DNA from 4 places in the Paenibacillus sp. sgz302190 genome. Region 1 is predicted to be linked to each of the others. Evidence: riboswitches for the same ligand, from Rfam matches in the RefSeq annotation. Region 1 holds a riboswitch; each other region holds the start of a gene.

Region 1 (4,177 bases):
TGTTCGACCTGATCGGCACAACGCTTTCGGGATGGTTGTCGGACCGCTTCGACAGCCGCTGGCTCCTCTTTTGGTATTACGGGCTGCGCGGTCTTTCCCTGCTCTTTTTGCCGTATGCGCTTGATTCAAGTCCGATGTCGCTCTTGATTTTCTCGGTCTTTTACGGGCTTGATTGGATTGCGACGGTCCCTCCGACCGTGAAGTTGGCTTCGAAAGAGTTCGGCAAAGAAAAGGCCGGGATGATTTTTGGCTGGGTAGTCGTCGCTCACCAGTTAGGCGCATCGGCAGCGGCATATGGCGCCGGATTGATGCGGGACTGGATGGGGACTTATACCATTGCCTTCATCGGCGCGGGATTCGTCTGCCTGCTTGCCGCAGTTATGGCCGTGCGGATTTCGAGAGCGGGAAGCGCGGTTCGTCAAGCGATGTGATGGATTTTGCCAGGAGAAAGAGGTATAATGCCCAATAGATATGAAATCGCGCTAAACAAAGGCAGGAAACCCGCATGATAAGAAAAATCGTTTCCCTGGCATGCATCGTCCTCGGCATCATCGTTTTTCTTTACCCGACGGTCAGCGATCGCTATGAGAGCTATCAGCAGCAAAAAATTTTGCGGCAATGGCAGGAAAATTTGCGCCATATCGATGAACCGGCCCCCGAGACGGATGCGGCGGCGGTCAGCGCTCCTTCTTCGGCCGGGACATCCGCAGAGATGCCGCCGGTAATCCCTTTGAGCGCGGAGCCGACAGCGATGCCGGCAGCGATGGAGCTGAAAAATATCGAGGGCGTTTTAATCATCGACAAGATTAATTTGAAGCTGCCGATATTAACGGATGCGACGCCGGTCAATCTGAAGCTGTCCCTTGCGAGCATTGCCCATACAGGCAAAGCGGGCGAAGTGGGGAATTATGCCATTGCCGGCCACAGGAACCTTACTTACGGCAAAAATTTCAATAGGCTGGACGAAGTGGACGTAGGAGATTTGGTCGAAGTGGACACAGGCAGCAAACAGTTCGTGTACAAAGTCGAAAGCAAACAGTACGTTCTCCCGGAGGATGTCTGGGTGTTGAACGGGAACGGCAAAGACAGCGAGATTACGCTGATTACATGCCATCCGATGGAAAACCCGACGCACCGCATCGCAGTCAAAGGAAAATTAATAGAAACTAAGACTAGTTAAACGGACAAGTCTATGATATAATCGCTCTATTAAAAAAATAAGATTTCGGTGCTTTCCACCGATAAAGGCAAATCTAGCGAAAGCTAGAGACGCAAAACTAAAGGGCCTTCCTTAGCAAGCGCTAAGTTGGCAGCCAGTTACCGAAAGGAGAGTTTTTTATGTTCAAAAAAACCTTTGTATCCATGATGGTCGTTGCACTTCTTCTGATCCTTGCACCGAAAGGGACTTACGCAGCTTCCGCTCAAGCGGCAGTAGACAAAAGCCTTCTGAACAAAGGAGTCGTTACAGTCAACTACGCGAATGCGAAAAATACGAAAGCCCTCGTCCGGATTTCCAAAGGGAACGTCAAATTTGATTATAACCTGGCTGAAGGCGCCCAGTATCCTCTGCAATTAGGCAACGGCAGTTACACTGTTCTCGTTGCGGAGTCGACAGGCGGCAACAAATATAAAGTAGTCGCGCAAGAAACGGTCGATTTGAAGATGGACGACGAAAATGCAGTGTTTTTGCAATCCATTCCGCTCATCGATTGGAACAAAGATACCAAAGCGGTTGTGAAGGCCAAGGAACTGACGGCCAAAGCCGAGACGGACAAGGACAAAATTACCGCTATTTATGCCTATATTACGGCAAATATTACATATGATAACGATAAAGCGCAAACCGTCGAGGGCGGTTACATCCCGAATTTGGATGAAATTTATGACGCATCGAAGGGAATTTGCTATGATTATGCATCTACTTTTGCGGCCATGGCAAGAAGCGTAGGCATTCCGACCCGTCTGGTTATGGGTTATTCGGCTGAAGCGCCGGAAACTTATCATGCATGGAATCAAGTTTTCCTGAAAGATACGGGCGAATGGGTTACGATCGATACGACGTACGACTCGGCTCGGGTACAAGGCGGACAAGACACGCCGATGCTGAAAGATGCTGCAAACTATACGATCACCAAAATGTATTAAAAGCGAAGTTCCGCTCCGAGAGCGGGAAATACAATAGATGAAGGAACTTGCATTCGAACCTGAGTGCGGGTTCTTTTTTTGTTGCGGCTGTTTGTTCAGTTTATGTTCAGTATTAAGTTTTAGAATACAAAATGTGACTTGTTTTTTACAGAGAGAAAAAAGAAAAAAGAAAGAAAAGTTAATCCGACCGGGAGGGAGTGAAGCAGGCGCCGGAGGCAGAAGCGGGAAAAGGCTTCAATTCGGCCGACAAAGCGTGAAGCAAAGCAACGGAGTCAATTTCATACTTCAATTCCCTTGATCGGTTTGGATCATGAAGGTCGGAGAAATTTCGCGATCCGGCTATTTCAGTTGCTGCGGACCGGAATATATAGAGAAATAGAGCGCAGCGATTGAAATTATGAAATTGACTTCAGCGAGGTTGAACCGGGAATGGAGGAATTGAAAGACAATGTTGAAGAAAAAAACAAGTGCTCTGCTGATTGCACTTTTGATTTTTATGCAGAGCATTTCCGGAGCGGGCTTTTTAAATCAAGCGAGCGCTGCGACGATTTCAAGCAATATTATCGATAGCGTGTCGTTAGCCGTATACGACAGCGCCGGTCAAGTGGTGACGGGCAACGTGTACGAGCAAGGTTCCAAAGTACAGTTGGATTACACATGGTCGCTCCCCAATGGTCATGGTTACCACAGCGGGGATACATTTACGTTCACGTTACCGCAAGAGTTTCTGCTTTTCAATAATATCGGTCCTAGTCCGCTATTAATAGACAACGAAGAAGTGGGAACGTTTAGCGTGAACAAAGATACTCATGCAGCCGTTATGACCTTTAATAACTACATAGAGACTCATGATAACGTACGAGGCATCCTTGCACTCAACACGCAATTCGATAAGCAAAGAGTTACAGGCAGCACCACGCAAATTATTAAAATTCCGATCAAAAGCGGCGAACAAGTCTTTACGCTGAAATTCAAGCCGAACATCACTTCGACGATCGGGAAAAGCGGCGTGCCGCAAGGCTTTAACGCCAAAAACATCGACTGGACCATCGACGTGAACAAGACGCTCGATTCCGTACAGAACGCGGTTGTAACCGACCCGATTCCTGCGGGGCTCTCGATTCCGGTTACGGTGGCCGTGTACGATCTGGGCGTTAACCTGGATGGCAGTGTTGTCCAGGGAGCACTGATTGACCCTAGCAAGTACACAGTGAACAATACGGGCAATACGCTGACAGTCAACTTCACAGACAACCCGATTGACTCGGCATACCGTATCCAGTTTACGACGCCGGTTACCGATGTTGACGCAACGTCGTTCGTAAACACGGCAACGTTTCAGGGCAGCAACAAAGCTCCGGTTAACGCTTCGGCAACCGTAACTGTACAGCATGGAACCGCATTGGACAAATCGTCGACGGGCTACAGCTCAAGTACGCAGACTATTGACTGGGCAATCAAGTACAATTACAACGAAAAAACGATTGCACAGGCATCGGCCTTCTTGACAGACCTGTTCGACAATACGCAGGATCTTGTGGCGGGCTCCATTCATGTATATCCGGTTACACTGGATTCGACAGGAGCAGAATTGCTGGGCAGCGAAGTGCCTGCCGCTCAGTACGCAGTGACTGCCGCATCCGCTGCAGGCAAAAACGGATTCAAGCTGCAGTTCAACAGCGCGATTAATTCGGCCTATAAAGTTACCTATCAAACGAAGGCTAACGATCGCGTTATCACCGATGCTACAATTACGAACAAGGTGACGTCCGGAGGCGGAGACAGCAAGACGGCTACGCGCGGGATTAACCAGGTAGTTCTTATCAAGAACGTCGGAGCGGCAAACTACCAAGCCAAAACGGTAGCATGGAACATCGCGATTAACGGCGATAACGAGCCGATGAGCGGCGTAGTTGTAACGGATACATTTCCGAATAAAGGGCTTCACCTCGTACCGGGTTCGTTGGTAATCAAGCAGGGAACCGTTACGCTGGCGGAAACAACCGATTACACGCTCGACGGTACTGTAGCA
Region 2 (4,177 bases), on a different contig from region 1:
GAGCACGGCGCCTGGGGCTGGGAGAAGCCGCCGGAAATCGGCTATAACGAATTGAAGCCGCTTGTGAACGGGCTGCCCAAGGAGCTCCATATCACGCAGTGGTGCGGGGATCGGACGGTACATTGGCTGAAAAACGAAAGACCCGCGGACAAGCCGTTTTTTTTATGGACATCGTTCGTCAAGCCTCACGCTCCTTTCGATTGCCCGCAGCATTTGACCGGTCTGTACGACCCGGAGAATTTGCCGAAACCTTGGGTGTCGGACAATGACGGTACCTCCAAAAATCCGTACATCGAATCGCACCGCCAAGCGATGGAAGCCGATCTGTATTCGGAGCGGGCGCTGCTTAGAAACAGGGCGTATTATTACGCGAATATTACGTTCATCGACGAGCAGATCGGCAGAATCATGAGAACGCTGGATGAAGAGGGGCTGGCTGACAATACGCTCGTTCTGTTTACTTCGGACCATGGGGAACTGCTTGGCGACCATCGATTATGGTTCAAAAACTTCGGGTATGAGGGCAGCCTCCACATCCCGATGATCGCCCGGTGGCCCGGCGTGATCGCACCCGGCACCCGCTGCGCCGAGTTGACGACTCTGCTGGACATTTTTCCTACTTTCGTGAACCGGGCAAGCGGGCACCGCGAAGACGACGGCCGCCCCGGAGTGGATCTGTTGAAGCTGCTGGCGGAACCGGCTTCCGTTCGCCGGGATTTCGTCTGCTCCGAGTTTTACGTGCCGCCCAACTATATGCTTCATATCCGCAGTAAGGAATGGAAATATTTGTATTACCAAAACGGCGGTTACGAAGAGCTGTATCATCTCGCGAATGATCCGCACGAGCTTGTCGATTTGGCGGAGGATCCGCTTTTTGAGCATGTGAAAAGAGAGCATCGGGCAGCGGCGGTCCAGTGGATCCGCAGCTACGGCAATCCTGAAATCGCGCTCGATGAAACAGGCCGGGAGTTGAAGGCGATCCCTTATCAAGCGCAGGCCCCTTCATTGAATCCGCGGCCGTTCTCGCGTATGCCGTGGGATTCCAGAATCCCGCCCTCGCTGCTGCCGGAAGGGCGGAGGTCCTGGTTCTGGCAAGCGTTGGGCGGCGATTGGAGCGACGTTATAAGGTCTTTAGGCCCGAAGGATTCGTGAGGGGCCGGGGTTTCGATTTTGAGTGCAGGAGGTAGATGCTTTGTTCGAACAATATGAAATCGTGGAGACGCTGTATGAGAACCCGCTTGCTTCACCGGCGGATATTGCGGATTTTCGCCTGGAAGGAAGTGCGAATATATCTTTTCCCCAGGGCAGGATGCGGATGGAGAATGCCCTGGATGCCGGTGAAGGGCAGAGAGCCAATTTTGTGCTCTGGTGCCCGGAGACGTTTCCGGACGGCTTGTCGATCAGTTGGGATTTTTGGCCGGTCAAGGAGCCGGGGCTTTGCATTCTTTTTTTCAGCGCGGCAGGCCGCAGCGGCAAAGATATGTTCGACCCCGGGCTCGAGCGGCGGGTAGGCGTCTATGACCAGTACCACCACGGGGACATCAATGCTTATCACATCTCCTATTACCGCAGATTATGGGAGGAGGAGCGCTCTTTTCATACCTGTAACTTAAGAAAAAGTTACGGTTTTCATCTGGCCGCGCAAGGGGCCGATCCGCTGCCGCCCGTGCTCGACGCGAGAGGGCCGTATCGCATGCGCGTGCTCGTTCATGGCGGGGAGGTGCTGTTCGCCATCAACGATCTTTTGGTGCTTAAATGGAAGGATGACGGTACGACTTACGGCCCTATCCTCGGCCAAGGGCGGATCGGGTTTCGCCAAATGGCCCCGCTCATCGCCGAATACCGCAACCTGCAGGTGCATCGGGTGAGAGAAAAAGGTTCCAATTAGCGCGTTCGAACGGGTCGCAGGCTGCCGACGGATCGTATCGGGAGCCTGCCTTTTTGTTGCCAAGCGACCTTGTGCCCCGCTTCAGTTCAGCAACCCTTGAGGAAAGGAACGGGGTGGGGAGAAATCGTTTCAGTGGCGATTTTTCGCGAAATTTCGCATACTTTGGATAAAAATTGAAATTTATATTGATAGTCAACAAGAGTATGGGTTATTATGGATAGAGTTATGGATCGAATGTACTATTTTTTATAGATTCGTCTACCTATGAACCAAGTGAAAATGAAAAGGCAAACTTGCTCGAAAGACAAGGACGCAAAGCCACGGACCTACTTTTCCGGGATGCATGTCGCAAGACATCTCTGGAGAAACGGCCGCCGGGTTACCACAAGCGGTTGGTTTTTTGTTGTTGAAAGCAGCTCAGAAAGCGAGATGACATGCGAGATGCCGACCTTCTTTTACCAGAGATCACCAAGAATTATTTCCGAAAGGAGGCTTTGAAACGAAATTTTTAAGTTGATAATCGATATAGTTACGGTTCTGATCAGTTCCAATCGGACTTCAAAATCGGCATAAAGATAAGAGAGGAAGGGGGCTAATCCGTAGGTATTAGGTTAAAATTCAACAATGTAAGGCGCTATTATTTTGAATGCTGACTGTTTGCAATTTTTTGGTGATAATATCACTTGATTAGCTTAACCGTTTATTGAATTCTTATTTTATATTACTTGAGGTGAGTTATTTTTGAAAAAGATTACTTCATTATTACTAATATTAACAATATTATTCTCCATATTGTTCAAAGATGTTGATAATACCATTTATGCGGCGGATACTTCCAACACAATAAAAGTAACTTCAATAACTGCAAATTATGGTGATATGTATTTCAACCCTACATTTACCGTTACCGGAACTAATTTGCCTTCCTTGGAATACAAGACAAGCATGAGTTACGGTGGATATGGATATAGAAATTTCATGTTGGTAGAGAGTAATGATGCACGTAATCCGAGTGGAATACAGATTGGTTACAAGGATAATAATGTAGGAATAAACGTTATCTCTAGTTCCAGCACACAAATGGTATTTCAAATCAGTGCAACAACCCCATCACACTATACCAGTAATATAGATTTGTATTTAGCACCATCGGGAAGTACTGTTCAACAACATCCAAGTTTTTATGTAGGAAGCTTTAATTTGAGTACATTAGCTCCCAATACAATAAAAGTAACCTCAATAACTGCAAACTATGGTGACATGTATTTTAACCCCACGTTTACCATTACCGGAACTAACTTGCCCCCCTTGGAGTATATGACATATATGAGATTCGGTGGTGAAGGGTATAGAAATTTCATGTTGGTAGAGAGTAATGATCCACGTGATCCGAGTGGAAAACAGATTGGTTACAAAGATAGTAACGTAGGAATAACTGTAATCTCTAGTTCCAGCACACAATTAGTATTTCAAATCAGTTCAACTGACCCATCACATTATACCAGCAGTATAGATTTGTATTTAGCACCATCGGGAAGTACTGTTCAAAAACATCCGAGCTTTTATGTAGGAAGCTTTAATTTGAGCACATTATCTCCCAACACAATAAAAGTAACCTCAATAACTGCAAACTATGGTGACATGTATTTTAACCCCACGTTTACCATTACCGGAACTAACTTGCCCCCCTTGGAGTATATGACATATATGAGATTCGGTGGTGAAGGGTATAGAAATTTCATGTTGGTAGAGAGTAATGATCCACGTGATCCGAGTGGAAAACAGATTGGTTACAAAGATAGTAACGTAGGAATAACTGTAATCTCTAGTTCCAGCACACAATTGGTATTTCAAATCAGTTCAACTGATCCGTCACATTATACCAGCAGTATAGATTTGTATTTAGCACCGTCGGGAAGTACTGTTCAAAAACATCCGAGCTTTTATGTAGGAAGTTTTAATTTGGGTACATTAGCTCCCAACACAATAAAAGTGACTTCAATAACTGCAAATTATGGTGACATGTATTTTAATCCCACGTTTACAGTTACTGGAAATAATTTGCCTCCCTTAGAATATTGGGTAAGCATGAGATACGGTGGGTATGGATATAGAAATTTCATGTTGGTAGAGAGTAATGATCCACGTAATCCGAGTGGAAAACAGATTGGCTACAAGGATAATAATGTGGGAATCACTGTTATCTCTAGTTCCAGCACACAATTGGTATTTCAAATCAGTTCAACTGACCCGTCACATTATACCAGCAGTATAGACTTGTATTTGGCA
Region 3 (4,177 bases), on a different contig from region 1:
GCTTTCATGCTGTGGGGGGGATTGTATCCGATATATAGGTCGATGCTACCTTCGGCCGCCGGCCGCATTGACTTGGCAGACAACCCGGCGTAGGATGAGGGGGTAAAAAGCCGCCCGTTTGCCGGCGGCAACATGAGGAGGCGTTACCGTGCCGTTTAAAGCCAAGGACAAGATCGTGTTTATCGGCGACAGCATCACTGACAAAGGAAGAAAAAAAGATCCCCTGAAGCTCGGGTCGGGCTATGTTCGCCTGATTCACGATTACTTGACGGCGGCGTACCCGAATCTTTCGCTGAAAATCATAAATGAAGGCGTTTCCGGCAACCGCGTGACCGACCTGGAAAAACGCTGGACACTCGATGTGCTCGATCACCGGCCGCAGTGGGTATCGGTTTCGATCGGCATCAACGACGTGTGGCGGCAATTGGACTCACCGGATGCGGAGCAGGTGTACCCCGACAAATTCGAAGCGGTATACCGTCACTTGCTGGAACAAACGAAGCAAATACCCGGCTGCCGCCCGATCCTCATGCAGCCTACGGTGATCAAGGAGTACCCGGATGCGACGGGAAATATACTGCTGCGCCCTTACGTGGACATCGTGAACCGGCTCGCCGGACAGTTCGACGCGATCCTGGTGCCCACGCATCAAGCGTTTATCGATTTTATTGCAAGTGAAACAGGCAAAGATTCGACTACCGACGGCGTACATATGAACCCGCTCGGGGACATGCTGATGGCCGTGACATGGCTGAAGGCCGTTATGGTGCCTTTTCCCGGAAACAAGTGATTCCGGGAGATTGTGGAATGGTCGGCCGGCTGCCGTCATGCGGTGCAACGCCGCGCGCTGGAAGCTGCGCGGCTTGGGTGGCGTTTGCTGGGGCAGCCAGGGGGGAGCTGATTTGGGGCGCGGTCATTCATGAAGCGGCTGGGTGTTGGCATTGGCACGGCATAGGCGTAGGCACAGCATCGGCATAGGCACAGGCAGCCCGAAAACCTGCAAAAGTGCAGGATTTTTCCATGAAAGTGGCTCGTTTTGGCGAAAAGCCTGCGATTATACAGGAATTTTCGCTTAAACGAGCCTGAGGTCCACGTGTTCGATGAAAAGCCTGCACATTTGCAGGAATTGTTTCATTGCCAGCCTATCAACGAGCAAAAACCTGCACTTTTGCAGGTTTTCTTTGTGTTGCTAGGCAGATGTGCCGCCGGTTCTAGCACGCCAGACCGAAAAGCTGCGTACCATCTTACGACGATGGGGGCGGCTTTTTATTTTGGGCGTGTCGATGAATCTTTTTTTGAAGGTAGCGATCACCTAAAAGCTGTAAAGCTAATTAGCGGGGGGTGTAAAACAAACGCGTTGAGCGCAAGGTATAATTTTTTTTGTGGAAATATGTTAGTTTATGGGTTAATATGGAACTCATATTAAATCTAATGTACTATTTTTATAGTTTTAAATACCTAAGAACCAAGTGGAATTGAAAAGGCAAACCTGTTCGAAAGACAGGGACGCAAAGCCACGGGCCTACTTCTACGGGGTACAAGTCGCTAGACTTCCCTCGGGGAAACGGCAGCCGGGCCGCCAAAGGCAGTTGGTTTTTTATTTTGGGAAAAGTAATTTTTTTACTATGGAGGCATAAAAATGAGAGCCCATTTGATTACATCACTGGCAGTTGTTGCACTACTGGGAAGTTCAATTCCGGATGTCAAAGCTGATTCAACCGCCGCTACGCCAGGCACGAAAACAACAAATGCCACCGGTACGGCTTCTACAGGCAGCTTCAGCGACACAAAAGGGCATTGGGCGGAGACGACCATCGCCGGCGCGGTACAAAAAGGATATGTCGACGGATACCAGGACCACTCCTTCAAACCGAATGCAAAAGTGACGCGCGCCGAGTTTATCAAACTGGTCGATACCGCGCTTCATATTCCAATCTCAGGGGTAACCGAAGGTAATGACTGGTACTTGCCTTACGTTAACGCGGCGACCAACGCGGGGATTTATAAGCGGAGCGATTTTACGAGCGGGGATTGGAACACGCCGATGACGCGTCAAGAAATGGCCAGAACGGCTGTTAGGGCCGCAACCGCCGACAAGAACATTGATGACACGAAGTGGATGTATCTAGCGACCAAAGCCGGTCTGATTACCGGTCTAGATGATAGGGGGACGCTCGGGGAAGACCAACCGACGACACGGGCTCAGGCGGTAACGACAATTGAACGCATTTTGACTGTTAAGGGAGGTCATTCGCTGGCCGTCGATGAAAAAGCCGTTGCCAGTGCGGAGCAATCCACGAATGCCCCCAAAGATCCTTGGGGACGCGCGATTCGCACAACAAATCTGCCGTCGAATAGCGGTGATTTCCCTTACATCCTACAGGATATTCCCAATGAAATGTACGAACATAAACATCCGTTTCAGACGGATTTGACCCGTTTTACTGCAAAGGAAATCATCCATGACTCCAGATATTACTCTAGGGATACAGTCGATCGATGGGTTAAACTCGTATCACAGTTTGGCAATCAGATACTGAATGTGGATTACGAGACAATAGACCAAAACTGGGTGGATGCTTTCGTACAAACCGTTAATATTCCGAAGCACGTCAGTGGTGATGCCCAAAAGTATGTCGAGTGGGTGAAGCAAAATCACATTCGAATTGAAGGCACTGTGACACCAGAACCTTCTATCGTTTTTTTCGGCGATAATAAGCATTGGGTACGAAGTATGTTTCGGTTTAGAGTAACCAGTTTTGATGAAAACAAAAATTTGTTTGTCGATATATGGGGGCCGAAAAATATTGAAAAAGACGTGTGGTATATTGGTTATACAGATGTGGCCATTGCGTCAGAAAATTTTGCTTCGCAACTTGCAGAAAAGAAAATAACATCTGATGCTGCATTCTTTGCTTATAAAACCTATCATGCAGAGTAGAAGGCAAATAACCTATGAAAAGAACTACAAAAAAATATATCAATTGTATTTCTTACGGCACTGTTACTAGTGCTTTTGCCATCTTTGTGGACGTATGCCTACCCAGTGTCAATTTATTTGGAGGAAAGTTCACATGATGTAACAATTGACATTACTTCAACTGCTGCCACAACCGGTATTCGGTACCGAATTGTCGGGTGGATGATTCATAGTGCTCCGGCATGTTCAAGTGGCAATTGCAAGCCGATGGATCTAACCGGTACTGTAGTTTATAACAATGCGGCGAATATAACTCAATTTCCGAATACGCCAATCCCTGGCGAACCGGTAAGAACTACCTTTAAATTTGACGGAGCTACGGTCGATCGGGATTTTTTTGACAGCTTTGACTCTGTCCTGCAGCCGGGGCAACCCATCTATTTCAGCGCAATCATGGAATCGTTCAATGCGTCCGACGGGAGCACAAGGCGTGGACCTTTTTATACACTTCAAGAAATTAAACGTGCGGAACCATGGGCCCACCCGGATGATCTTGATGATTATTATGATATACCTGCATCGTATACGCCTTATGAACCTTTAACCGTAGAAAGATATCTGGTTTCAGCAGACGGAACCACGAGAACGCTCATTGATATAGTGAAGACCGAAAATGTGTACCGTTATTTGGAAAGTGTGACTTACAACCTTCCTCCTGTTTATGATCACAATGGACAAACGGTCCCGATTTCAAAATCATATATTTACCCCACGATGGATCCGAGCGACATCAAGTTTCCGCAAGTGATAGGGGATGCTCACTTAACAAACCGAAATATAACGATGAATATCGGCGGTACCACCATTGTTGCCGAATACCGACCGGCGGCAGCCGGTCTAACGGTAAACGTTCCTGCAGGCTGCTTAAGTCCCGGTATGAACGCAACCAAACAATTGACGGCGACTTTAACAAAACCGGACGGGACGACTCAAAATGTTTCCAGCAGCCCGAACACGACATGGTCAAGCTCGAATCCGGCAGCAGCTTCCGTGAACTCAAGCGGATTGGTCACGGCAAGCTCGGCCGGCAGCGCTACGATCACAGCGCGCTATGTCGATCCAGCGGCAGGCATCAATCAAACGGGTACCGCATCGGTGACGGTATCCAGCAGCTGCGGGTCTCCACCCAGGTGCACCCGGCAAATCGGCCCCCCGGCCAAAGGAACGATCAATCAGGCCGCCGTCATGGACCCGGCG
Region 4 (4,177 bases), on a different contig from region 1:
ATTGATAATATGAGGTGGCTGGCATGGACTTAACTTATTTTCGGACGTTCCGCGAAGTGGCAAGGAAAAAAAGCTTCACCCGGGCAGCCGAAGAACTCGGCTACGCGCAATCCAGCGTGACGATGCAGATTCAAAAGCTGGAGCGGGATTACGGAGTGCCGCTTTTTGAAAGATACGGACGGCAGCTGAGGCTTACGCCTCCGGGTGAAAGCTTGCTGAAGCTCGCCGTGCAAATGCTCGATCTCTACGACCAGTCTAAGGAAATGATTGCCAGGCAAGTTAACGGCGCGCTGACGATCGGCACGATCGATTCCTTGGCCGCCTATTATTTGCCGCCTTATTTGCACAAATTCAAACAGCAATTCCCCGGTTTAAGCATCCAACTTTTGCCGGACGATGAAACGTCGCTGATTGCGAAAGTAAAAGAGGGCGATTACGATGTCGGGCTCATCCTCGACCAATATCCCGCCGACACCCAGCTTCGCTGCATCAAAGTTCGGGAAGAACCGCTCGTGCTGGTCGCCCCTCCCGGCCACTCGCTGGCGCTGGCGGAGCAGGTTTCGCTGGCCGATCTTGGGCATAACGAATTTATCGTCACGGAAGAAAGCTGCATATACCGCAACTTGTTCGAAAAGCTGCTGAAAGACCAGAGCATCCCTTTTCGCATCGGATTTGAGCTGGGCAACCTGGAAGCGATCAAGCAGTGCGCCATGAACGGGCTAGGCATCGCCCTGCTGCCCCGGATCGCCGTGGAATCCGAACTGGCACGCAAGCAGCTTGCCGTCATCCCGATCGCTCATCCGAATTTAAGCGTGGACCTGCAACTGCTCATCCACCCCAAAAAATGGATGTCCCAAGCGTTGCAAGCTTTCATCGGCATGTTGTCGGCGCCTCAACCAACCTAAGCTCCGCCGCTGAAACGCTCGACGGCTGCCAGCCACCAGCAGCCTTTTCTGCTGCGGGTTGTCGCTGGGTGGTCGTGGTCGACCGGCGTCATGCCGCGCAACACCGCACGCAGTGCGATCGATCCGCGTCATCGCTCGGGCCGGCACAAACAGCCTGTAAGGACGCTTCCCGCGTTCTCCGCCCGAGTTGAGAATTGTTATCATTTCAATACTCGCATCATACCCCAAAAAAAGAAACTTATCAACAACCAGGTTGCCATAAGTTTCTTTTTTCTTTATGCTTTTTTGAGCTTCGACATGCGTCGGCGACACAACGCGCGCCTGAGATTTGCGGGCGTTGAGAAACGGCCTCGCCTGACTGGAGCCGCATCGTAATCGCATCCCCCGCCCTCGCTTGTTGGTAAGATGTACATTGTCGGCTTTAACTGCGGGAAGGCACTCTATCCCCACCCAATTAGAACGGCCCAGCCGTTTGAAAAGAGGCATAGCTCCAGCAAAACCTGCAAAAGTACAGGCTTTTTCGATGGATACGGCTCGTTTGGAGGAAAAGCCTGCGATTGTGCAGGAATTTCCGACCAAACTGGCGCTAACCCCGTATATGGGCGAAAAAAACTGTACTTTTGCAGGAATTTACCACGGCAAGCTCGTTAATACGAAAAAAACTGCACTTTTGCAGGAATTTTTCGCGGCAAGCTCGTCAAAGTGCTAAAAGCACTACTTTCTACAGGATAATACCACGACAAGATCGTCAATGCGCAAAATGCTCCGCGTTCTGCAGGAATTTACCACGGCAAGCTCGTCAAAGCGCAAAATGCTCCACTTTATACGAAAATAGACACAATAGACCTGAATTATTTTCATTCTGTGGGGTGATGTCCACGACGTCATGGGGGTTTTTGCAAGAATATTGCGCGACAAACTCGTAAATGCGAGGCTCATTCTACGTTGCCAGACCAATTAGGCCTTAACGAGCAAGTATTAATCCGGTGCGCGCCAAGCCACAAAAAAAGAAGCTCTCCTTTTCGAAAAGGTAGAGCTTCCCGGCTTTGTGCAATTATACACGAATGTCGATGCTGCGCCCCAAGTGGGGGGTGACTGAAGCGGCGGCCGCCGCAACTTGCTGCTGGGATTTCGCGAAATCTTCCAGCATCACGCTTGCTTGCGCCGTTTGCGTATTATTGATTTTTTTCAGCAGCTGCAGTCCGACTGCTTGCTGCAAAGCATTGCCGCTTCCGACCGCGGATAGCGGGGCATTTACGCTCATAATCTTCCTCCTCTCACCGTTCGGTAGCTGGCTGGCGTACGGCTGCAAGCCGATTAGCCCCTGTAGCTTTGCGTCAGACGCTTTCGCGCCGTTTGCCGTTTCGCAGATGTCAGGCAGAACTTTGCGCCCCTTCAGTATAGGCCATTTATCCTAAATCGTCAATTTCTGCGCAAGATTACAGTCCGAATTGAGCCGGATTTGCCCGCCAGGAGCGGAGGAGTTCCATGTCTTCTTCTTTGATTGCTCCTTGCTCCAAAGCTACTTCAAGCAGCTTCGTATAATTGGAAAGCGTATGAAGCGGCATTCCGGCTTCCCGGAAAGCGTCCGCCGCCTTATCCAATTGATAGGAAAAGATCGCGAGAACGCCCAATGCTTTCGCCCCCGCATCGTTAACGGCCAAAGCCGCTTTCAGCGAGCTTCCGCCGGTTGAGATCAGGTCTTCGATCACGATGACTTGCTGACCGGGCTTAACAGTCCCCTCGATCAGGTTCTCCTTGCCGTGGCCTTTGGCTTTGTCACGGACGTATATCATGGGCAGGCCCAGCTTCTGTGCGACCCATGCCGCGTGAGGAATGCCGGCAGTCGCCGTGCCGGCGACCACTTCGGCTTGCGGAAACTTTTCCTTGATCAGCAGCACAAAACTGTCTGCAATCAGCTCGCGTATAGCCGGATGAGACATGGTCAGCCGGTTATCGCAATAAATCGGCGACTTGAGGCCCGATGTCCACGTAAAAGGCTGCTGCGGGCGAAGCGTTACCGCTCCTATCTCCAATAATGAGGAAGCAACTCGCTTCGCTATCGTTTCAAGCTGACTCATGTTCTCTCACCGTTCCTTTCGAATGTAGGGGCAGGCCCGTCAAAGCGCGACGGAGGCGATGATCGACTCCATCGCCGCTCTGGGATCGGCCGCCGCCGTAATCGGACGGCCGATCACGACAAAATCGGTGCCCTGCGCGAACGCCTCAGCCGGCGTCATGACGCGCGTCTGGTCGCCGATATCGGCGCCCGCAGGGCGAATGCCCGGCGTTACGGTGACGAATGCGTCACCGCACGCCGCTTTGATTTGCGTCACTTCAAGCGGTGACGCAACGACGCCCTGCAGCCCCGCCGACTGCGCCAGGCGGGCATAGCGAAGCACGGCCTGCTCGACAGTGCCTGTCAGGCCGATTTCTTCGTTCAGCACCTGCTGGCCGGTGCTGGTCAGCTGGGTGACGCCGATGACAATCGGGCGTCCCGCTCCCGGAGCGAGGGCTTTGTCCACGCCCTCGAGAGCCGCTTCCATCATCCGCTTGCCGCCGGCGGCATGGACGTTGAACACATCCGCGCCGAGGCGCGTAATGCTCTCCGCCCCGCCCTTCACCGTGTTCGGGATGTCGTGCATTTTCAAATCCAAAAACACTTTATAGCCTTTATCCTTCAGACCGGCTACAAAGCCTGGGCCCGCAGCGAAAAACAGCTGCATGCCCACTTTCATATAGCAAGGGATGCCTTCGAGCTGCCGCAGCAGCTCCTTGGCCCCTTCGGCTGTCGGGTAATCCAGAGCGACCATAATCTTTCCGGCAACGTCCGCACGAGTGTAGGTACTCATTCGCACTCACCGCCCCTTAAGCATGCACAGGCATGGCACGGGAGGAGAAGTTGACCGCTTCAAGCATGTTGCAGAGCGCGCGGACCGTGTCAAGCGACGTCATGCAGACAACGCCGTTCTCCACCGCTTCGCGGCGAATGCGGAAGCCGTCACGCTCAGGCGTTTTGCCCTTCGTCAGCGTGTTCACAACGAACTGCGCCTCGCCGCCGCGGATCAGGTCGAGAATGTTCGGCGAGCCTTCGCTCAGCTTGTTCACTGTCGTTACCGGGAGGCCGGCTTCTTCCAGCGCTTTGGCCGTTCCGCCTGTGGCGATAATTTTGTAGCCGAGACGGTAGAAACCTTTCATGATTTCAATCGCCTCGTCTTTATCTTTGTCCGACACCGTTACGACGACCGAACCTGCAGCAGGAATTTTCATGC

The links. Region 1 has a riboswitch for cyclic di-GMP ahead of AC6RNO_RS34280 (transglutaminase-like domain-containing protein). Riboswitches for the same ligand answer to the same signal wherever they lie in the genome.
Region 2: linked by a shared signal. The riboswitch ahead of AC6RNO_RS12810 (RHS repeat-associated core domain-containing protein) and the one ahead of AC6RNO_RS34280 (transglutaminase-like domain-containing protein) in region 1 are both predicted to bind cyclic di-GMP.
Region 3: linked by a shared signal. The riboswitch ahead of AC6RNO_RS10775 (S-layer homology domain-containing protein) and the one ahead of AC6RNO_RS34280 (transglutaminase-like domain-containing protein) in region 1 are both predicted to bind cyclic di-GMP.
Region 4: linked by a shared signal. The riboswitch ahead of AC6RNO_RS13620 (putative motility protein) and the one ahead of AC6RNO_RS34280 (transglutaminase-like domain-containing protein) in region 1 are both predicted to bind cyclic di-GMP.

The regions. Positions count from the first base shown of each region.
Region 1 covers NZ_JBZYAO010000055.1:38,222-42,398, reverse strand. Annotated here, with positions in the region: gene AC6RNO_RS34290 (MFS transporter) at 1-431, shown strand, start outside; gene AC6RNO_RS34285 (class D sortase) at 506-1,180, shown strand; cyclic di-GMP riboswitch class I at 1,237-1,325, shown strand; gene AC6RNO_RS34280 (transglutaminase-like domain-containing protein) at 1,339-2,145, shown strand; gene AC6RNO_RS34275 (collagen binding domain-containing protein) at 2,594-4,177, shown strand, end outside.
Region 2 covers NZ_JBZYAO010000009.1:88,469-92,645, reverse strand. Annotated here, with positions in the region: gene AC6RNO_RS12820 (sulfatase-like hydrolase/transferase) at 1-1,152, shown strand, start outside; gene AC6RNO_RS12815 (DUF1961 family protein) at 1,193-1,888, shown strand; cyclic di-GMP riboswitch class I at 2,165-2,275, shown strand; gene AC6RNO_RS12810 (RHS repeat-associated core domain-containing protein) at 2,630-4,177, shown strand, end outside.
Region 3 covers NZ_JBZYAO010000007.1:86,555-90,731, forward strand. Annotated here, with positions in the region: gene AC6RNO_RS10765 (GDSL-type esterase/lipase family protein) at 149-790, shown strand; gene AC6RNO_RS10770 (hypothetical protein) at 1,094-1,426, shown strand; cyclic di-GMP riboswitch class I at 1,473-1,584, shown strand; gene AC6RNO_RS10775 (S-layer homology domain-containing protein) at 1,640-2,941, shown strand; gene AC6RNO_RS10780 (DUF5704 domain-containing protein) at 3,188-4,177, shown strand, end outside.
Region 4 covers NZ_JBZYAO010000010.1:89,310-93,486, reverse strand. Annotated here, with positions in the region: gene AC6RNO_RS13630 (LysR substrate-binding domain-containing protein) at 24-905, shown strand; gene AC6RNO_RS13625 (hypothetical protein) at 1,318-1,614, shown strand; gene AC6RNO_RS13620 (putative motility protein) at 1,960-2,169, opposite strand; cyclic di-GMP riboswitch class I at 2,189-2,276, opposite strand; gene pyrE (orotate phosphoribosyltransferase) at 2,345-2,986, opposite strand; gene pyrF (orotidine-5'-phosphate decarboxylase) at 3,026-3,757, opposite strand; gene carB (carbamoyl-phosphate synthase large subunit) at 3,774-4,177, opposite strand, start outside.